DNA from 3 places in the Mesorhizobium sp. WSM4830 genome. Region 2 is predicted to be linked to each of the others. Evidence: riboswitches for the same ligand, from Rfam matches in the RefSeq annotation. Region 2 holds a riboswitch; each other region holds the start of a gene.
What was found. A riboswitch is a leader RNA that binds a small molecule or an ion and turns the genes downstream of it on or off. The one in region 2 is predicted to bind thiamine pyrophosphate.
Positions count from the first base shown of each region.

Region 1: another riboswitch for thiamine pyrophosphate. It lies ahead of thiB (thiamine ABC transporter substrate binding subunit); the one in region 2 lies ahead of thiC (phosphomethylpyrimidine synthase ThiC).
Region 3: another riboswitch for thiamine pyrophosphate. It lies ahead of thiC (phosphomethylpyrimidine synthase ThiC); the one in region 2 lies ahead of thiC (phosphomethylpyrimidine synthase ThiC).

Region 1 covers NZ_JBVVQI010000037.1:14,091-21,379, forward strand. The annotation lists gene AC0L2Y_RS30090 (ABC-F family ATP-binding cassette domain-containing protein) at 1-1,136, opposite strand, end outside; gene AC0L2Y_RS30095 (thiamine diphosphokinase) at 1,138-1,782, opposite strand; TPP riboswitch at 1,901-2,015, shown strand; gene thiB (thiamine ABC transporter substrate binding subunit) at 2,059-3,072, shown strand; gene thiP (thiamine/thiamine pyrophosphate ABC transporter permease) at 3,330-4,931, shown strand; gene thiQ (thiamine ABC transporter ATP-binding protein) at 4,928-5,719, shown strand; gene AC0L2Y_RS30115 (M48 family metalloprotease) at 5,973-7,289, shown strand, end outside.
Region 2 covers NZ_JBVVQI010000001.1:514,700-521,988, forward strand. The annotation lists gene thiO (glycine oxidase ThiO) at 1-943, opposite strand, end outside; gene thiC (phosphomethylpyrimidine synthase ThiC) at 950-2,779, opposite strand; TPP riboswitch at 2,880-2,996, opposite strand; gene AC0L2Y_RS02615 (Fic family protein) at 3,167-4,711, opposite strand; gene panB (3-methyl-2-oxobutanoate hydroxymethyltransferase) at 5,405-6,241, shown strand; gene panC (pantoate--beta-alanine ligase) at 6,238-7,128, shown strand.
Region 3 covers NZ_JBVVQI010000019.1:50,649-57,937, reverse strand. The annotation lists gene thiO (glycine oxidase ThiO) at 1-976, opposite strand, end outside; gene thiS (sulfur carrier protein ThiS) at 1-6, opposite strand, end outside; gene thiC (phosphomethylpyrimidine synthase ThiC) at 973-2,808, opposite strand; TPP riboswitch at 2,911-3,027, opposite strand; gene AC0L2Y_RS22620 (porin) at 3,271-4,431, opposite strand; gene AC0L2Y_RS22615 (MFS transporter) at 5,973-7,289, opposite strand, start outside.

The sequences.
Region 1 (7,289 bases), on a different contig from region 2:
CCATTGATGACGAGGTTCTCGCCGCGACCGTCGGTGAGATACTGCGCCAGTGTCTCCTGCGGATCGACGGCCTCGCGCTTCTGGTCGAGCGTGGCGATCTCCAGATTGGTTCCGAGCCGCACCGTACCTGCGTCCGGCTTCAATTCGCCGGTCAGCATCTTCAACAGCGTCGTCTTGCCGGCGCCGTTCGGCCCGACCAGGCCGACGCGATCGCCGCGCTGGATGCGGGTCGAGAATCCCTTGACCACAGTCAGATCGCCAAAGCTCTTCTCGATGTTCTTGGCTTCGATCACCAGCTTGCCGGATTCGGCGGCGTCGCTGGCTGTCATCGTCGCCGCACCCTCGGCGCCGCGATGACCACGAAAGCGCTGGCGCATGGTCTGCAACTCACCGAGCCGGCGCATGTTGCGCTTGCGCCGTGCTGTCACGCCATAGCGCAGCCAGTGCTCCTCGCGCACGATCTGGCGACCGAGCTTGTGCTGCTCGCGCTCTTCCTCCTCCAGCACCGTGTCGCGCCATTCCTCGAAAAAGGCAAAGCCCTTGTCGAGACGGCGGGTCTGGCCGCGGTCGAGCCAGATTGTGGCGCGCGACACGCGCTCGAGAAAACGACGGTCATGCGAGATGACGACCAGTGCCGAGGAGGTGCGGGCAAGCTCCTCCTCCAGCCATTCGATAACCGAAAGGTCAAGATGATTGGTCGGCTCATCGAGGAGGAGAATGTCGGGCTCCGGCGCCATGACGCGGGCGAGGGCGGCGCGCCGCGCCTCGCCGCCGGAGAGGTCGTTCGGCCGCTCCTCGCCGGTCAGGCCGAGATGCTCCATCAGATAGGTGGCGCGGTAGGGATCGTCGGCGGGTCCGAGCCCTGCCTCGACATAGGCGCGGACGGTCGCAAAGCCGTCCATGTCGGGAATTTGCGGCAAGTAGCGCACGGTCGCCGAAGGCTGGCGGAAGACTTCGCCGTCCTGCGGTTCGATCAGCCCGGCGGCAATCTTGAGGAGCGTCGACTTGCCAGAGCCGTTGCGGCCGACCAGGGCGATCTTGTCGCCAGCTGAGGCCGTCAGGGCGGCACCGTCTAGCAGCGGCGTGCCGCCGAAGGTCAGCTTTATCCCGTCGAGATTGAGAAGTGGCGGCGCCATGTCAGCTTTCGGGTAGGGGAAAAGGATGCGCGAGCAGCAGCGCGCGGCCGCTGGCCAGCGCGATTTCCAGCCGGCCCCTGACCTCGTTGGAAATGGTCAGCGACGAGCCGAACGCGACCTCGACATGGTCGAGCGGCCATTTGGCACCGGTGACGCTCAGGCCGGCGAGATCGGAGAAGCCGAGCACCGAAAACAGCGTGCCGTCGGCATAGTCGAAGTCAGTCTTTCCCGGCAGCAAGGGAATGCCTTCCTGCGCGCCGCTGGTCAAAAGCACTTCCGTCCCGCCTTCCGCCAGCCGGACGCTCAGCGCCAGATGCAGGAAGATGTGGTCGGTGCGTTTGCCGCCGAAGGCGCCTGCGAGCACAAGGCTGGTCGCACCGCATTCGAGTGCGGCGGCGATAGCGAGTTCACCGTCGGTCTTGTCTTTTTCGGCGGGAAACACCTGCCGTGGCACGGCGGCCAGATCCTCCGGCAAATCGGCAGGCACCGAATCGAAATCGCCGATCCAGAGTTCCGGCCTGAGGCCCAGCATGCGCGCATGGCCGATGCCGGCATCCGCGGCGATGACGCGCGAGCCTTCGACCTGGCGGTCGAGCAGCGGCGTGCGGATGAGATCGCCGCCAAGCAGGATGGTGAATTTGCTCATATCTCGTGGCCCTTACCAGCCCTGCCCCGGAAACGGAAGATGAAACGGCAGAAGGCTGGGCTTTGGATGTCCGGCAAACTTCCGCTTGCGCAGCACTTCGGCCGGGCCTATGTGTCGCAACGCTCTAACGGGGTGCCGGACGCGATTTTCGCGGACCGGCTGAGAGGCAAGACTGCCAACCCGCTGAACCTGATCCGGTTTGTACCGGCGGAGGGATTAGACGTTTCGGACAGCCCGACGCCTCAATTCCTTTCAACGCGAACGAAGGAGGCGCCGATGCGCGGTTTTTTTCACTCTGTTGTCTCGATTATCCTGCTTGCGGCATCCGCGCTCGCCCTGCCAGGGCAGGCATCGGCACAGGATAAGCTGACCGTCTATACCTATGAAAGCTTCACCGCCGATTGGGGTCCGGGACCCGCTGTGACGAAGGCCTTCGAGGCCGAATGCAGCTGCGTCGTTGAATTCGTCTCGGTCGCCGACGGCGTAGCGCTGCTCAATCGTGTGAAGCTGGAAGGCGCCGCGACCAAGGCCGATATCGTGCTTGGCCTCGATACCAATTTGACCGCCGACGCCAAGGCAACCGGCCTGTTTTCGCCACACGGCGCCGTGTCGGGCGTCAGCGTCCCGGGAGCCTGGAGCGACGATATTTTCGTGCCGTTCGACTATGGCTATTTCGCCGTCGTCTACGATACCGAAAAACTGAAGAGCCCGCCGAAAAGCCTCAGGGAATTGGTCGAGGGCAATGCCGGCGACAAGATCGTCATCCAGGATCCGCGCACCTCTACGCCGGGCCTTGGCCTGCTGTTGTGGGTCAAGTCGGTCTATGGCGACAAGGCGCCCGAAGCCTGGGCCAAGCTCAAGGCGAAGGTGCTGACGGTGACGCCAGGCTGGAGCGAGGCCTACGGCCTGTTCACCAAGGGCGAGGTGCCGATGGTGCTGTCCTACACCACCTCGCCGGCCTACCACATGGTCGCCGAAAACACCGAGCGCTACCAGGCAGCGTCCTTCGAGGAGGGCGAATATCTGCAGATCGAGGTTGCGGGGATCACCACCAAGGGCGCGAAGAACCCGCTGGCGGAAAAGTTCATTGCCTTCATGACCGGACCGAAATTCCAGGATGTCATTCCCGAAACCAACTGGATGTTCCCGGCCGGCAAGACCGACAAGCCGCTCAATCCGGCGTTCGACAAGCTTGTCAAACCGACCAAGACCTTGCTGTTCAGCCCGGAGGAAGTCGCGGCCAACCGCAAGGCCTGGGTCGATGAGTGGCTTGCGGCGATGAGCAAGTAGTCGTGGCGAGCTGATCAAGGTGGTCACTCTACGGCGCCCCCCTCTGTCCTGCCGGACATCTCCCCCACGAGGGGGGAGATTGGCAGCTTCGGCGTCTCGCTCAGTCCTGCAACGTTGGAAATTGGCTAAGGCCGAAGTGACAGCCGATCTCCCCCCTCGTGGGGGAGATGTCCGGCAGGACAGAGGGGGGCGCGAAGGAACGCTGTCCTCGCTAAGAATCTCGAATCGGGCGGTGTAGCGTGCAACGCGCGTCATCAGTGGACTCCCGCGTCACTGCCGGCATCGTCGCGCTCGCAGCCATCGCGCTGCTGATCGGCGGGGCGTTCGCAGGTCTCATCCTGCAAGCCATGCGCGACCCGTCCGGCGCCGGCGCCGCTTTCGATTCCTATCTCTTGCGCGTCGCCCGTTTCACGCTCTGGCAGGCAGTCCTTTCGACCCTGCTCTCCGTTGCACCGGCGCTGTTCGTCGCGCGCGCCCTGTCGCGGCATCCACAGTTTCTCGGGCGAGGCTTTATCCTGCAGCTTTTCGCCCTGCCGCTGGCGCTGCCGGCCATTGTTGCCGCACTCGGTGTCCTGGCGCTCTACGGCCGTGCCGGGTATTTTGCCGGCACGCTGGGCGCGCTAGGCGGCCAGAGCTGGCCCGGCATCTACGGCCTGTCGGGCATCCTCGTTGCCCATGTCTTCTTCAACCTGCCGCTGGCAACGCGGCTGTTCCTGGAAGCATTGCAGACCGTGCCGGCCAACCAATGGCGGCTGGCGAGCCAGCTTGGCATGGGCGCTGCGCCGGCCTTTCGGCTGATCGAATGGCCGCCGCTGCGTGCGGCCCTGCCGGGCATCGCCGGGCTCGTTTTCATGCTGTGCATCACCTCTTTCACCATCGTGCTTACGCTCGGCGGCGGACCCAGCGCGACGACGCTGGAGGTTGCCATCTACCAGGCGCTGCGTTTCGACTTCGACCCGGCGCGGGCGGTGACGCTGACCTTGTTGCAAATTGCGCTGACCTTCGTGGTCGTGCTGGCACTGACACGGCTCGGCGCCAATGTGACCGGCGACGCCAATCTGCCGGTGGCGCCGCGCCGGTATTTTTCAGCCGGTGCGGCCGAGACCGTGCTGAACGCGCTGGTGATCGGGCTGGCATTGCTGTTTGTCGCCGGGCCGATGGCGGCGACGCTGGCAGCCGGGCTTGGCGCCGATCTCGGTCGACTGGCCGGCGAGAGCGCGGTGCGGCAAGCGACGGCGACCAGTGCTGGACTCTCCCTCTTGTCGGCGCTGCTCTCTGTGGCATTGTCGCTGTCGCTGGTCATGGCGCGCCGGGCGCTGGCGCTCACCCGGCGGACAGGCCGGCGGACACTGCTCGAACATCTGGCCGACACCGGTGCGGGGTTCGTCCTGGTGGTGCCGCCCATCGTCATCGGCGCCGGCTGGTTCCTGCTCTTGCGCGCCGTCAGCGATGTCTTTGCGATCGCCCCTGTCATGGTGGTTGCGGTCAATGCGGTGATGGCGATGCCGTTCGCCATCCGCGCCATCCGCCCTGCCTATGACGCGGCGAGCGAACGCCACGAACGGCTCTGTGCACAGCTTGGTATCTCGGGCTGGAACCGGTTGCGGCTGGTCGACTGGCCGTCGCTGCGGCGGCCGCTCGCCACCGGATTCGCTTTCGCCATGGCGCTGTCGCTCGGCGATCTCGGCGTCATTGCGCTGTTCGGCAGCGATTCCGTGCAGACCTTACCCTATCTGCTGCTGGCGCGCATGGGCAGTTACCGCACCGAGGATGCGGCCGGGCTGGCGCTGCTGCTCGGCCTTGTCTGCCTGGCGCTGGTGCTGACCGCGGACTGGCTGGGAAAGAGGGAGAAATCATGATGCCGATCAGCCCGGAACGGTCGATTTCGGTGGAAAAAGGCGCGGCGGTGCGGCTCGACAACGTCTCGTTCAGCTATGGTGAAACGCCGCTCATGTTCGATGTCGATTTCCCGGCGTCGGAGATCACCGCCATCATGGGGCCGAGCGGGTCGGGAAAGTCGACGCTGCTCAATCTGGCGGCCGGTTTCGAGACGCCGCGGTCGGGCCGCGTGCTGATCGGCGGCGCCGACGTCAGCACTGCGCCGCCTTCAGCGCGGCCGGTATCGATGGTGTTCCAGGAAAACAACCTGTTTGCCCATCTGTCCGTCGGGCAGAATGTTGGGCTCGGCCGCTCGCCTTCGCTCAGGCTGAGCGAGGCTGACCGCGCCGCAATCGCCGCAGCGCTGAAGCGCGTCGGCCTTGCCGGCAAGGAAAGCCGGCTGCCGAGCGAACTCTCCGGCGGCGAGCGGCAGCGCGTCGCGCTCGCCCGGGTCCTGGTGCGCGACCGGCCGGTGCTGTTGCTCGATGAGCCGTTCGCTTCGCTCGGACCGGCACTGCGCGACGACATGCTCGACCTGGTGGCCGACGTCCATTCGGAGCAGCGCATGACGGTGCTGTTCGTCACGCACCAGCCGGACGATGCGCGCCGCATCGGCCAAAACATGGTTTTCCTGGATGGTGGCACGGTTGCCGCGACGGGCACCGCCGCCGATTTTTTCGTCGGGGCTGGCCCGGAGGCATTCCGACGCTATATCGGCTCGGGTCCGTTTGCGGCTGGATCACGAGATGTTGCCCGGAAGCGGACATAATTTATGGTCAAACCGGCGGAAGGCGAAGCGGCGCTTGCTTGCCATGGTCGAGGTAGTGTGGCTAGGTCCCCAGGAGCTGGTCCGGCCTAGACCGTGATTTGGCCTTGCTGCCTCGTATCTGTCGGACGCACGAAGGACGCCGTAGCACTTGATTTTGCGCGTGATGCTTTCCGGAAATCGCGCCCGATTTTCGCGATCACGTCCCAGGACTTGAAAGGAAGCCGATCTGCCGACCGGCATCGACAATCGGAGAGTGAAACCGCTGGCGCGCTTTCTGGCGCTGGCCGGTCTTGCCTTGGCGCTGGCAAGCTGCCAGATGTTCACGCCTCCCGACGTGCAGGAATCGGGCTTCCAGCCCTCCGACAAGCCGATCACGGTCGACAATGTCGCCGCCAACAGCAAGCTCGCCCAACTGGCGAAGGCGCAGCACCCGCGCATCCTTGCCACCTATGGCGGTGAGTATTCCGACCCCAAGCTCGAGCGCATGGTGGCCAAGATCGTCGGCAGACTGACCGTGGTGTCGGCCAACCCGACCCAGACCTACCGCATCACCATCCTCAACTCGCCCAACGTCAATGCCTTCGCGCTGCCGGGCGGCTATCTCTACATCACCCGCGGCCTGCTGGCGTTGGCCAATGATTCAGCCGAGCTTGCCGCCGTCATTGCGCATGAAATGGGCCACGTTACGGCCAACCACGGCCTGCAGCGCCAGCAGTTGGAGGCCGAAGAGGGGTTGGCGACCAAGGTCGTTTCTGACGTGCTCGGCGACAACCCGACGGCCAAGGCGGCGCTGATCCGCGGCAAGCTGAGGCTGGCCCAGTTCTCGCGCAATCAAGAGCTGGAGGCCGATGCCATCGGCATCAAGTCGATCGGCGAAGCCGGTTTCGATCCCTACGCCGCCGGCCGCTTCCTGCAGTCGATGTCGGCCTATACCGATTTCCGCTCGATCAGCGGCGCCACCGACGCCAGCCTCGACTTCCTGGCGACGCACCCCAACACGCCGCAGCGTATCGATCTCGCGCAGCGCCACGCCCGCCAGTTCGGCGCGCCCGGTGTCGGGTCGCGCGACCGCGATTCATTTCTTGCCGGCGTAGACGGGCTGCTTTACGGCGACACGCCGGAGGAAGGCTATGTGCGCGGTGAAACCTTCCTGCATCCTGGCCTCGGCGTGTCGTTCTCGGTGCCTAACGGCTTCATCATCGACAATTCGGCGGCGGCGGTGACGGCGACAGGCCCGGGCGACATGGCAATCCGCTTTGACGGCGTGTCGATCGACAAGGACCGCTCGCTGACCGACTACATCCGCAGCGGCTGGGTCGCCGGCCTCGACGACAGCAGCGTTCGCCAGGAAACGATCAACGGCAACGAAGCGGCAACCGCGCATGCCAGCGCCGATGGCTGGCAATTCGACATTGCGGTGATCCGCGCCGGCGGCCAGGTCTACCGCTTGCTGACCGCTGCACCGTCAGCCAGCACCTCGCTGAGCACGGTGGCGCGCTCGGTCAGCGGCTCGTTCCGCATCCTGAGTGCTGCCGAGAAGGCAGCGCTGAAGCCGCTGCGTATCCGCATC
Region 2 (7,289 bases):
TGAAAACCAGGTCGGCAGCCTGGCGCGCCATGGCTGGGGCGAGGAGAAAACCGTGGCGATAGAGCCCGTTGATCGCGACGGTGCTTCCGTGGCTCTCGACTTGTGGCAGGTTGTCCGGAAAGGCCGGGCGAACACCGGCGCCGGTCTCAATGACGCCAGCCTCACCGAATGCCGGGTGGAGAGCGTACGCCGCTCCCAAAAGCTCCATCATTGAACGCGCCGTCACCGGTCCGGTGGACCGGCTCTCGATCATGGTCGCGCCGATCATGAAACGGTGGTCGGTGCGCGGCACCATGTAGAGCGGAAAGCGTGGATGAAGCAGCCGGACCGGGCGCGACAGTGAGACATCGGGCGTGCGCAGGATCAGCATCTCGCCGCGAACGCCGCGCAGTCGGTCATCGACCGCGCCTATCCCCGTGCAGTCGGTCTGGCGATCGAAACCGGAGCCAAGCCGGGCGTCGACGCCGAAGCGGAATTCGACGCCCATCACCGCCAGCCTGTCATGAAGTGTCGTCATCGCCTGGCGTGGATCGAGATGGGCCTCGTCGGGGAAGAACAGCCCACGGCGGAAGCGGCCGGCGAGGTCGGGCTCCAGCAACGCGATTTCATCTTCATCGACGCGCCGATAACCCGACGTGCGGGTGGCAAAGCGGTCGAGCTCGCCCGTATCGCGCGGCGCGGCCACGACCAGTGTTCCGGCCCGCGTCACCTGGTCAGGCGTCGCCGCATCCCACCAGTCCGCGGCGTTGCGTCCGAGATCGAGCACGGACTGCTCGGCGCTTTCACGCTCGCACCAGGGCGCCAGCATGCCGCCGGCGAACCATGACGCATTGCCGCCAAGGCTGTGCCTTGTCTCGGCAACGGTCACAGCCGCGCCGCGCGTAGCGAGCTCGAAAGCTGCGGTGAGGCCAGCGACGCCGGCCCCTTTGACCAGCACCCTCATGATCGCTCATGCGCCTGCGAAAGGCATAAGCGCTGCGCCGGTCTCTGCCGCCGGCACGTAGAGGTCACCGCCATCCCGGTACCTCGCCGCCATCGCCGCCATGCCCTCCTTCTGTGCCTCGGCGCGGATGTCATGGGAAATGCGCATGGAACAGAATTTCGGGCCGCACATCGAGCAGAAATGCGCCACCTTGTGCGCCTCCTTGGGCAAGGTCTGGTCGTGGAAGGATCTTGCGGTTTCGGGATCGAGCGACAGGTTGAACTGGTCTTCCCAGCGGAACTCGAAGCGCGCGCGGGAAAGGGCGTCATCCCGGACTTTCGCCGCTGGATGGCCCTTCGCGAGGTCGGCGGCATGCGCCGCGATCTTGTAGGTGATCACGCCAATCTTGACGTCATTGCGGTCGGGAAGGCCGAGATGTTCCTTCGGCGTGACGTAGCAGAGCATGGCGGTGCCGAACCAGCCGATCATCGCCGCGCCGATGCCGGAGGTGATGTGATCGTAGCCCGGCGCAATGTCGGTCGTCAGCGGTCCAAGCGTATAGAACGGCGCCTCCCCGCAGACAGCGAGCTGCTTGTCCATGTTCTGCTTGATCTTGTGCATCGGCACGTGGCCAGGCCCCTCGATCATCACCTGGCAATCCTTCGCCCATGCGATCTGCGTCAGCTCGCCCAACGTTTCCAGCTCGGCGAATTGCGCCGCGTCGTTGGCATCGGCGATCGAGCCCGGACGGAGCCCGTCGCCGAGCGAAAAGGACACGTCATAGGCCCGGCAGATGTCGCAGATCTCCGCGAAACGCTCGTAAAGGAAGCTTTCCCGGTGATGGTGCAAGCACCATTTGGCCATGATCGAGCCGCCGCGCGAGACGATGCCCGTGACCCGGTCGACGGTCAGCGGGATGTAGTGCAACCGCACGCCGGCGTGGATGGTGAAATAGTCGACGCCCTGTTCGGCCTGTTCGATCAGCGTGTCGCGGTAGACCTCCCAGGTCAGGTCCTCGGCAATGCCGCCCACCTTCTCCAGCGCTTGGTAGAGCGGCACCGTGCCGATCGGCACCGGCGCATTGCGCACGATCCAGTCGCGGATGTTGTGGATGTTGCGGCCGGTCGACAGGTCCATCACCGTATCGGCGCCCCAGCGGATCGCCCACACCATCTTTTCCACCTCTTCGGCCATCGAGGAGGTGACCGCCGAATTGCCGATATTGGCGTTGATCTTCACCAGGAAATTGCGGCCGATGATCATCGGCTCGCTTTCGGGATGGTTGATGTTGGCGGGAATGATCGCGCGTCCGCGCGCCACCTCCTCGCGCACGAATTCCGGCGTGACGAAATCGGGGATCGCCGCGCCGAAGGCTTCGCCGTCGCGCTCGAGCTTGCCGCGCAGGATCTCGCGGCCGAGGTTCTCGCGGATGGCGACGAACTCCATTTCAGGCGTGATGATGCCGGCACGCGCATAGGCAAGCTGGGTCACGGCCTTGCCTGCCTTGGCCCTCAGGGGCCGGTTTCGGACTGGAAACTCCGGTGTCAGGCGTTCGCCCGTGACGAATCCATTGTCTTCCGGCCGGACATGGCGGCCCTCATAGGCCTCGACGTCACCGCGCGCCGTGATCCATTCGTGACGAAGCCGGGCAAGACCCTTCTCGATGCTGGTTTCGACAGTCTGGTCGGTATAGGGGCCGGACGGATCGTAGACGGTGACGGGCGGCTCGCCGGCCGTTGGATGGACGGAGATTTCGCGCATCGGCACCCTGATCTGCGGGTGGATGGCACCGGGTTTGTGGATTTTCCGCGAGGCGGGCAGCGGTCCCGTCGAGACGGCGGGAGTGAGGGCATTCATCTTGAGGCTCCTTTGCTCATGCATTGGAGACCCAGTTCTGTGACGGAAGGATGAGACGCTTCTGTCGACCTGCCGAAACAGGACCTCGGGCGTAAACTCCCGCAAAGCGCTTGCACCGTCCCTACGCCAGTATGAACTGGATCAGGTTCAACGGGTCACTGCGCCGCGAAAGCAAGCAGTATCTCAGCCCCTTGCCGGGACTCCCCTGGTGAATGCGTCAGGTTGGACGGGACGTCTCCGGTTTGTCAAGCGCGTTCTGGCCGCGGCTGATCGGCGGCTGGTCAGACCGTGCGGAAAAAATCGCGCATGTCTCGGCGACAAGTCAAGCGTGGGAGATGAAGACAGGGACAAGGAATCGCAAACTGTCGGACTAAAAATCGATCCGCCTCAATGGGAACCAAAGGTTTGCGCGTAGATCGCCTCGATTCTTCCTGCCTCGTCACTGGTCAGCGCGGAGAATTCCTTTTCGCGCTCGCGGTTCGACAGATGGCCACCATTCTGGTGAAGGAAACGGAAGAGCAGGGCGGCCAACCGCTCGGGCATGTCGATAAAGGCGTCCACCTGCTGCCGAAATTGGGCGTAGCGCTGCAGAAACGCGGTTTCCTCGGGAAGGTCCCGTTCGATCGTCCGCTGAACGCAGGCATAGAGGAATTCGGCGTGCGGGGTCGCATCGAAGAACCGGTAGAAATCACCGGTGTCATTCAGCACCCGGACGTTGAATTGCGGCGTCGGTTCCCATTCCACCCACGGCAGAAGGCGCTGCGAATAGCTCTCGAGCACGCCCCTGTACTCGTTGATCTGGTCCAGGATCGCGGCCGAGACGGGAAAGACCACTCCCGGCGGATTGAAGCCGCGCGTGGCAAGGACGTGGTGGATTAGGTAGCGGTGAATGCGGCCGTTTCCGTCCTCGAACGGGTGGATGTAGACAAAGCCGAAGGCGAGGATTGCGGCGGCTATGACCGCATCAAGGTTTTGCGCGGGGCCCTGATCGAAGGCCGCCATTCCATCGATTAGCCGCGGCAGGTCCTCGGGCCGAGCGCTGATGTGATCGGGCAGGGGCGTGCCGTTGTCTCGGTCATGCTCACCGACGAAACCTCCTTCTTTTCGGAAGCCAAGTCTTACGAAACGGGCGTCGCCAAGTACAATTTTTTGCAGACGTAGCAGCTCATCGCGATCGATCGGCCAGCGGCCGGCTTCGCCGATGGCGCGGCCCCAGCGCTGGATGCGATCTTGCGGCGGGCGCTCGCCCTCGATCGCATAGCTTGATCGCGAGTCTTTGAGCAAAAGAAAGGCGGCGGTCCGAGCAAGGAGGTCGCGCGGCACGTCCGCCACGATTGCCTCCGCGCGCCGCGGCAGTTCAAGGCCAATGAATTTTTCGAGAGTCTTGGTTCGGAACACCAGGGGGCAGAACTCAGGCGTGCCGGGGAGATTGTCCTTTATGCGGTAGCGCGAAGCGGTCTTCTCGGATCCGGGCCACTGCAGCTCGGGATCGACAACCGGAACGTATCGTCCGGCCGCCGCGTCCGGCAGATCGAGACGTGTGCCCGTCAGCCATTCAGATAGAAACCAGATGCGGCGGGCATAACTGCCTGTGGGGCTTTCACGGACGAGCGCCTCGATCGGTGCGGGACCGGTCACCTGGAACAGCCGTTTGAGGACGGCAAGGTCGAGCCCCTCGTACTTGAGCGCGAAGGTCAGATGGCCTTCGAGTGTTGGATGTGGGGCATGGCGGGGCGTCATGATCCGCCAGCCATCCCGTTCGGTAATGCGATGATGCTCGCCAGTGGCCGACAGGGTCCGGGGCAAGGGCACGGCGAGCTCGTAAGCTCCGATCAGGGCGCTGTACCCGGCCGGGGTCACCATCTCCGGAAGGCGGATTTCCTGAAAAACGATAACAGGACCTGAAAATTGGTGCTTCTGCGCCACAGGCATGAAAAGGGGATCCTTTCATCGAATTTTGGTGCGACTGAGCCAAATCTTATGAAAAACGATTCTACCTCATGAAAATTGATGCTGCAAGCCGACTTTTCCGAAAACCGATCCGCGGCGGTGATCCGTCTGCATGGCTCGGCCGGAAAGTGATCGTCGCGCCGCCAGCGATCGTGGGTCACTGCGCGACCGTCGGCTGTCTCGGCCACGCCTTCAGGCGGGGGACAATCACCTCAGGCAATGTGGACGGAGCGCCAGCGCAATGATGTTCCCATGGAAATAAGCGTCCACAGCGACCAAATCAGTTCCGCGGCGATAGCACGGCGGTCGCCGGCTTTTATGCGTCGCCTTACAGCTTTGGCCTCGTGTTCAGTCATTGCCTAGTTTTTCGCCACAATGCATCTCGGTACGCCTTGTGACCTGAGATCGATTCTGAACGTGAATCACGCTGTTGCGGCAGTCAAACTCGTACGAGCTGAAGCACACCCCTTGAGACCACCACCACGCTGATTGTTAAAAACAATCACAACAAGGGTACTGCGAAACTCGGCCGAAGCAGGAAAATGGGGGCCTCTAGCCCTTGGTTTGAAGCGCTTCGCAATGCAGCCACTTTGCTGTTTGATTTTGGCCTTCGCACCTGCACAAAACTATGCAAAACCGTTGACCGCTTAAACCTGACGTAGGGGAAATGTGCCGATGAGTGTGGCGGTAGAAACGAAGGCGTCGACGCCGCCGGACATCGCGGCCAGCAAGGGCAAGGATCCGGTCGTCTGCTTGACCGCCTACACCACACCCATTGCGCAGCTCGTCGACAGATATTGCGACGTCGTGCTGGTCGGCGACAGTGTCGGCATGGTGCTTCACGGTCTGCCCTCGACCCTCGGCGTCACGCTCGACATGATGATCATGCATGGCAAGGCCGTGCGACGCGGTCTTGAGCGCGCGTTGATGGTCGTTGACATGCCATTCGGCTCCTATGAAGAAGGCCCCGAACAGGCCTTTCGCAACGGCGCGCGGCTCATGGCGGAAACCGGATGCGCCGCCGTCAAGCTGGAGGGCGGCGAGAGCATTGCCGAGACAATCCGCTTTCTCACTGCTCGCGGAATTCCCATCATGGCCCACGTCGGGCTGACGCCGCAATCGGTCAATGTGTTCGGGGGCTATAAAGTCCAGGGCAGGGGCGTAGACGGCGACAGGATTTTTCGCGACGCCATTGCTGTTGCCGAGGCCGGGGCGTTCAGCATAGTGCTGGAAAAGGTCACGGAGCCGCTCGCACGGAGAATAACCGAGAGAGCCACAATTCCCACGATCGGCATCGGTGCCTCAGACGCCTGCGATGGTCAGATCCTTGTGATCGACGACATCCTGGGCATGTTCACTGGTTTTCGGCCGAAATTCGTCAAGCGCTATGCCGAACTGGGCTCAGAGGTCGAAGCTGCCATCGCTGCCTACGCGGCTGATGTGCGGGAAGGGCGCTTTCCAGCGGCCGAACATCTTTTCGCCGATGAGCCGAAGGCCGGAGATGTTGCATGAGCGTGCCGATTGTCCGCACCGTTGCCGAACTTCGTGCCTTCGTGGCGGGATGGCGCCGTTCAGGTGCCACTATCGCCGTGGTGCCCACGATGGGAGCCTTGCATGAAGGACATTTGAGTCTCGTGCGTTCTGCGCTTCAGAAGGCCGATCGTGTGATCGTGACGCTGTTCGTCAATCCCAAGCAGTTCAACAATGCCGCGGATCTTGCCGCTTATCCCCGCACCGAAAAGGAAGACGCTGCAAAGCTCACTCCGTTGGGCGCACACCTGCTCTATGTTCCGCATGCGACTGAGATGTATCCTGACGGCTTCACCACGACCGTGTCCGTGTCCGGCGTCGGCGAAGGCCTATGCGGTGCGTTCCGGCCTGGTCATTTCGATGGGGTGGCGACCGTCGTTGCAAAGCTCTTTTTGCAGACCGGCGCTGATTTCGCCTTTTTCGGAGAGAAGGACTTCCAGCAGCTTCTACTCATCACTCGCATGGTCCGGGACCTGGATATGCCAATTACCATCGTCCCCTGTCCGACAGTCCGGGAACCCGATGGTCTCGCTTTGTCATCGCGCAATGTTCGGCTCTCGCCAGCGGAGCGGGCCATTGCCCCAAGGCTGGCATCGGTCCTGCTCGATACTGCGGAGGGGCTCTCGAACGGCTCTCCCGTCCTGCCAGCGCTTGCCCAAGCGCGTGCAGCGATCCTGTCCGCAGGCTATCGCGAGGTCGAGTACCTGGAACTCCGTGGCGAAGCAGATCTGCAACCGATAGCAACAAGCATCGATCGGCCGGTCCGCCTGCTCGCAGCCGCGTGGCTCGGCCAAACACGGCTCATTGACAACGTCAGAACACTGCCGCCTTGCCAACTCACAAATGAGTCGCTGCGGACTTCCGGCTAGCGTGAAAATGCAGCTCGGGCCGCGCGAGCGTGATTGGACGCGGTTGTCTCCATGAAAACCTTGTCAACTTGCTCTGGCCGGGCAGAGAGAGCCTTGCGTGAATGCGCGCCCAGAACGAATATATTGGTCATTAGCATTTGCGTTGGTGAAAGTTCCCGAAT
Region 3 (7,289 bases), on a different contig from region 2:
TTTCATTGGCGAGCTCCAAGGTTTTGTCATGACTGAAGACGAGTTCGGCCGCCTGGCGCGCCATGGCGGGAGCGAGAAGAAAGCCATGGCGATAAAGCCCGTTGATCGCGACGGTGTTTCCGCGTGCTTCGACACGCGGCAGATTGTCGGGAAAGGCTGGACGGACGCCGACACCGGTTTCAACGATCTCGGCCTCACCAAAGGCCGGATGGAGGGTATAGGTCGCGCTCAAAAGCTCCATCATGGAACGCGCCGTGACCCGTCCAGCGGACTGGCTCTCGATCATCGTCGCGCCGGCCATGAATTGGTGGTCAGTTCGCGGCACTACGTAGAGCGGAAAGCGCGGATGAAGCAGCCGGACCGGGCGCGAGAGCGAGACATCCGGCGTGCGCAGGATCAGCATCTCGCCACGAACGCCGCGCAGTCGGTCGTCGACGGCGGCAATCCCCGTGCAGTCGATCCGGCGATCGAAACCGGAGCCAAGCCGGGCGTCGGCGCCGAAGCGGAACTCGACGCCCATCTCTGCCAGTCTGTCATGCAGTGCCGCCATCGCCTGGCGCGGGTCGAGATGGGCTTCGTCGGGGAAGAGCAATCCACGACGGAAGCGGCCGGCGAGGTCGGGCTCCAGCAACGCGATTTCGTCTTCATCGACGCGCTTTTGCCCCGAGGTGCGGCTGGCGAACCGCTCGAGTTCGCCGTTGTCACGAGGCGCGGCCACAACCATTGTTCCGGCCCGTGTGAGCTGGTCAGGCGTCGCCGCATCCCACCAGTCCGCGGCGTTGCGTCCGAGATCGAGCACGGACTGCTCGGCGCTTTCACGCTCGCACCAGGGCGCCAGCATGCCGCCGGCGAACCACGACGCATTGCCGCCGAGGGCATCTCTTACCTCGGCAACTGTCACCGCCGCGCCGCGCGTGGCGAGCTCGAAGGCAGCGGTGAGGCCGGCGACACCCGCCCCTTTGACCAGCACCCTCATGACGGCTCATGCGCCTCCGGCATAAACGATGCGCCGGTCTCATCCGCGGACACGTAGAGATCGCCGCCTTCGCGATATTTCGCCGCCATCGCCGCCATGCCCTCCTTCTGCGCCTCGCCGCGGATGTCGTGGGAAATGCGCATCGAACAGAATTTCGGCCCGCACATCGAGCAGAAATGCGCCAGCTTGTGCGCCTCCTTGGGCAAGGTCTGGTCATGGAAGGACCGCGCGGTTTCCGGATCGAGCGACAGGTTGAACTGGTCCTCCCAGCGGAACTCGAAGCGAGCGCGCGAAAGGGCATCATCCCTGACCTTCGCCGCCGGATGCCCCTTAGCCAGGTCGGCGGCATGAGCCGCGATCTTGTAGGTGATCACGCCGGTCTTGACGTCGTTTCGATCGGGAAGGCCGAGATGTTCCTTCGGCGTGACGTAGCAGAGCATGGCTGTGCCGAACCAGCCGATCATGGCAGCGCCGATACCTGAGGTGATGTGGTCATAGCCCGGCGCGATGTCGGTCGTCAGCGGTCCAAGCGTATAGAACGGCGCCTCGCCGCAGACGGCGAGCTGCTTGTCCATGTTCTGCTTGATCTTGTGCATAGGCACGTGGCCAGGGCCTTCGATCATCACCTGGCAATCTTTGGCCCAGGCGATCTTCGTCAGCTCACCGAGGGTCTCCAGCTCTGCGAATTGCGCCGCATCATTGGCATCGGCGATCGAGCCCGGACGAAGGCCGTCGCCGAGCGAGAAGGACACGTCATAGGCGCGGCAGATGTCGCAGATCTCCTCGAAATGCTCATAGAGGAAGCTTTCGCGGTGATGGTGCAGGCACCATTTGGCCATGATCGAGCCACCGCGCGAGACGATGCCCGTGACCCGGTCGACGGTCAGCGGGATGTAATGCAGCCGCACGCCGGCGTGGATGGTGAAATAGTCGACACCCTGTTCGGCTTGTTCGATCAACGTGTCGCGGTAGACCTCCCAGGTCAGGTCCTCGGCGATGCCACCAACCTTTTCCAGCGCCTGGTAAAGTGGCACCGTGCCGATCGGCACCGGCGCATTGCGAACGATCCAGTCGCGGATGTTGTGGATGTTGCGGCCGGTCGACAGGTCCATCACCGTATCGGCGCCCCAGCGGATCGCCCAGACCATTTTGTCGACCTCTTCGGCCATCGAGGAGGTGACCGCCGAGTTGCCGATATTGGCGTTGATCTTGACCAGGAAATTGCGGCCGATGATCATCGGCTCGCTCTCGGGATGATTGATGTTGGCGGGAATGATCGCCCGTCCGCGCGCCACTTCCTCGCGCACGAATTCCGGTGTGACGAAGTCGGGGATAGCGGCGCCAAATGCCTCGCCGTCGCGCTCAAGCTTGCCGCGCAGCATCTCACGACCAAGATTCTCGCGGATGGCGACGAACTCCATTTCAGGCGTCATGATGCCGGCGCGCGCATAGGCAAGCTGGGTCACCGCCTTGCCCTGCTTGGCCCTGAGTGGCCGGCTGCGAATGGGAAACTCCGGCGTCAGGCGCTCGCCCGCCGCAAATCCGTTGTCCTCCGGCCGGATGTGGCGGCCCTCATAAGCCTCGACATCACCGCGCGCTGAAATCCATTCGTGACGAAGCCGGGCAAGACCCTTTTCGATACTGATTTCGACGGTCGGGTCGGTGTAGGGGCCGGACGGATCGTAGACGGTGACGGCCGGCTCGTCGGCCGTCGGATGGACGGAGATTTCGCGCATCGGCACCCTGATCTGCGGGTGGATGGCACCGGGCTTGTGGATTTTCCGGGAGGCGGGCAACGGTCCCGTCGAGACGGCGGGAGTGAGGGCATTCATCTGAGGCTCCTTTGCTCAAGCATTGGAGATCCAGTTCTGTGCCGGAAGGATGAAAAGACGCTTCTGTTGACCTGCCGAAACAGGACCTCGGGCGTAAACTCCCGCAAAGCGCTTGCACCGTCCCTACGCCAGTATGAACTGGATCAGGTTCAACGGGTCACTGCGCCGCGAAAGCCAGCAGTATCTCAGCCCCTTGCCGGGACTCCCCTGGTGAATGCTTCAGGTTGAACGGGCCGGCGCCGATTTGTCAAGCGCATTCGGGCCGAGGCGATGATCGGTAGCCGGTCAGACCATATGTCGGCGACAAACCAGGCGTTGGAGACGAAGACAGGGATAAGGGGTCGCAAACGGTTGAACTAAAGATCGGTCCTTATGATGATTACGCCTTCAATCGGCACCGAAGGTTTGCGCGTAAATCGCCTTCGGGCGATCCGCTGGGGCGCCGACACCAGATGGAGTTGTTTAAAATGAGCTTTGGAATCGGAGTATGCCGCCGAGGCTGTTCTTTTTGCCGACGTGAGTCCAGTTCACGCGGGAATGGTCGACCGCGCCGGCGCCGAAGTTGCTGTAGTGGTCGTAGTCGACTTCGGCTGTGACTGTGAAACCTGGAACGACCAAGTAGGCGACGTTTGCAGCCACACCAGAGTTCCAGAACTGATCACCCGAGACCTGAAGGTTGAACGAAGTTTTCTCGTTGAGTGTGTAAGTGGAGCCGGCCCAGAAAGCCCAGTTGCCGCTCCAAGTTTTGTAGAAGCCGCGACCGTGAGCGGCGACTGCATTGGTTGGGTCATCATTGAGATTGCCAATGGAGCCATAGCCGAACATTCCGAATAGCGACAGGTCATCTGTGACATTGAAATCGACGCGGACCTTGCCGGCCAAAGCATCGTAGTTGCTGTCACGGGCGATTACGCCGGTGATCGCGCCCCAGCCCTGCGTCTGTTTTACGCCGAAGACGACGTGCGGAACATGGCTGTCGATAGTACCGACTACACCCGACCCTTGTTCAAGTGAAACCAGAGCCGAAAAGCCATTGCCGGCATCGAAGTAATACTGGGCCACGTTGGTATCGAAGTCGCCGTACGGAACGAGTACGTTATTGAGGACGTTCCCGGCGTAGCCTGTAAACGTGTCGAAGGCCGACTCGTCCTTACCAACTCGGAGGCCACCAAGCTGAATCCAGGCGGAAGCCAACTTGACGCCGCTGTTGAAGCCATAGTTCTGAGGGCTGTCCGGACCCGGATGAGCGTTGCGGTTGCCGAAGTTCACGCGGTTTTCAGTATAGGTCTTCAGTGCGCCGAGTTCGGTCTCCTGGCGCGTCCAAGTTTTGAACGTGAAACGCGTGTTGTTTCGCCAGGTGCCCCGAGCCTCGCCAGGGCTCCCATCGGTGGTTCTTGCCCCGTCATAGGATCGGACATCGCCGAGGCCGACGTCGTAACGGATGTAGCCGCCGATGCGCAGGCAGGTCTCGGTGTCGGGGATATGGAAGTAGCCCGAACCGTAGACGTCGCAGATCTTGACGTATTCGGTCGGGTCCGGCGCAGAGACTTGGTCCGCCGCGCGAGCGACGGAAACGGAGATCAGGGCCGCAACTGAGCCGAGAAGAAGGCTGCTTACGTTCATTCCGGATCTCCATTCAAAGGTTAAAAGATAATCATCAAGATGAGTTCTCGTGAATGCTAAAAGTGCGCAATTGAACGTTTGAAACTTTTGTTGCACAAAAACGAACTGCTCAAACGACTGGAGATTTACGGAAGAACAACTATGCTTGGTCATGCATTGCCCGAAAAAGGTTGGATTCGACCTGTGTCAGGCTCAAAGAAAGGCAGGACGCCTATTGCTTTGCCCCGCTGCGCTTCCACACTGCTGTTCAGCCACTCAGTTAGATTCAGCACTTCTGAACAAATCGCCATTATTCATCTCTGCTATTTGTGGGTTGGGCGTCGGCGTTCGATGCAGAGCAGCAAGCGACGTGCCATACTGAAGAGGTAGCTCGCGCTGACACTTAAATGCCCGGCGAAACTTCGTCGTGCTCTCTTCTTTTTTGCTTTTGGGGGTCACGCTGAGCACGAAAAACAGATGTTTCGGACATGGTTCGTATGTTCGATATGTGACACTTTCGTTCGATACCGTCAGCATTTGTTCGCTGTCAGCCGACGAAGCGACGCCTCTGGGCACGTTGCGCTATGACCAGCAGGGCGCGCCCGAGTGCGCTGCGTTTGAATACGATGCAGGCTGGCTGACAGCAGCGGAAGGCTTCTCGATCGAACCGGGTCTGCCATCGTCACAGGCCCTCAATTCCATCGGAAGACCGGCGACGGATCCCATAGCGCGATCGCCGACACGGAGCCGGACGGATGGGGCCGGCGTGTTATCCAGCGCGACCACGCCAAGCCTCGCCAAGAGGCGAGCCGGGGGAAATGGCGCCGAAACGCGACCTCTGAACGCGATGGATTACCTAGGCAGTGGATGACATGAGCCGCATTGGTGCGCTTCCGCTTGCAGGGCGAAGAGAGGGTTACGAAAGAACGATCGAGGAGGGTCGACGCACCACGCCGCCGCTCATTGAAATCAGCCGAACTCCTCGCTGCGACGCATGCCGTCGAGACGAACACCGAGACGGCAACGGATCTCGCCTATTTGCGTGGACGTAGCACGTCCCTTGGCGGCCTTCGTCCGAAATGTTCTGTTGACGACGACGCCTCGCTATCGGCAAATTTCCGAAGGTTGCCGATGATCGCTCTGTCACGAAGGGCGAAGTGCTCTCGTCAGGCTGCAATTCGAAATGCTTGATCATGTCCTCGAACGGGCCTGGTTCTGGCTGGCCCAGCGCCAGCTGATAGCGGGTCAGATCCTCCTGCAGGTCTCTGAGCCGCAAAGCGCTGGCTGAAGCGCACGTCGAAGGTGATGCTGATCGGCTTGTGCGCAGGCCGCGCACCAGCGTTCGAGACCCATGCCCTCCTTCTTGCCGTCGAGCGCCGCCTCGAAGATGGCCCAGAACCGACCGTTCCTGCCCCCGCCCTCAAGGGCCCGCGGCGGCATGGGTATTCGCAAGAGAGCGCCGGACGCATTGCCTCGCCTACTGGCGATGCGGTCTTCGCGCTGCTCGAAGTCGACCGGCGCGGCAGATCCCAATGCACGATGCGATCGCCTTCGTGATCACGTCACCTGGGAGGACGAGAAACGATTGTTGAGGCACGGGTACGAGCTGCCTCAGTGGTTCGTTCGATCGAAAGCACTGTTTGCGGAGGACGCTCTCCATCATGCAGTGCCAGGAGACGCTGGCCGACTTCCTTATCCGCTGCCGTGAGCCGATGATTCAGGCGAAGAAAGTCCATCCAGGTTGGCGTGCGGAATGTCTCTGTCCAAATCGAAGGCGTTTGAAGATTGCGCTGGAGTGTCCAGTTTCGCGCACCGGCACGGCTCTGAACATGGCGCCTTGTGCGCATGTAGCCCAGAAAGGTCTCGATATTCTCTTCGGATATAAGATACTCGACCTTGACCACTATGGGGCCACTCCTAGGCTTCAACTCGAGTGCCAGCTCCGGCGGGTGAAAATCCGAACTCTCCTGATCCGTTTCTTCCCATGGACGGACCGGCAACAATATTCCCGCAGCTGCAACGAGCAAAAGAGCGCCTGCGGCACCCTCCAAAGCCCAGCCTAGCGAGTAGTTCTGTGCGACAGTACCCCAGATCCAGCTGCCGGCCGCCATCCCGCCTGCGCTCAAGGCGTAGTAGATCGACAGTGTGCGGCCAACGACCCACCTTGGGCTGGCCAGCTGCACCGACACGTCAATGCCCGTCCAGGTGATAAGCCAACCCGCGCCACCAAGTGCCAGCGAAATGGCCGCCACAGCGACTGACGATGTGAGTGCAAGGGAAAGGCAACATGCTGCACAAGCAACGGAGGCAAACGACACCAGCCTGTCTTGAGACGTGATCCGCCTTAGAAAGCTATTGCTCATGCCGGCAATGAAAGCACCCATGCCGAAGCCGGCCAGCAAGATGCCGTAGATGATTGGCCCGCTCTTCAGCTGATCCCGGACGACTAGCGGGAGCAGCGCAAGGATGGAGATGCTAGCCAACCCGAAAAGGGTTGCACGGGCAATCGCTGCCCTGATTTCCAAGGACATGACGGTGAAGCGCAGTCCGTCATGAATTGCCATCGTCATTCGCTCACGAGGGAGAGGTGACGTGCGAACATTCCATCTAGTGCGCCATATTGCGGTTAGCGGTGCCAGATCGCTCAGCGCTGCCAACGCGAAAGCGGCCAGCGGTCCAAAAAATGCCAAGACCACGCCCCCCAAAGCCGGACCAACGCTGCGCACAATGTTGTATCCGACAGACATAAGCGTCACCGCAGCCGGGATGTCGCGCTTGTGAAGGATATCGCCAACAGAAGCGTGCCAGGCCGGATCATTCAAGGCAAAGCCGCAGCCGGCCAGGAACCCTAATCCTAGAATTAGCCAGGGACCGGCAAA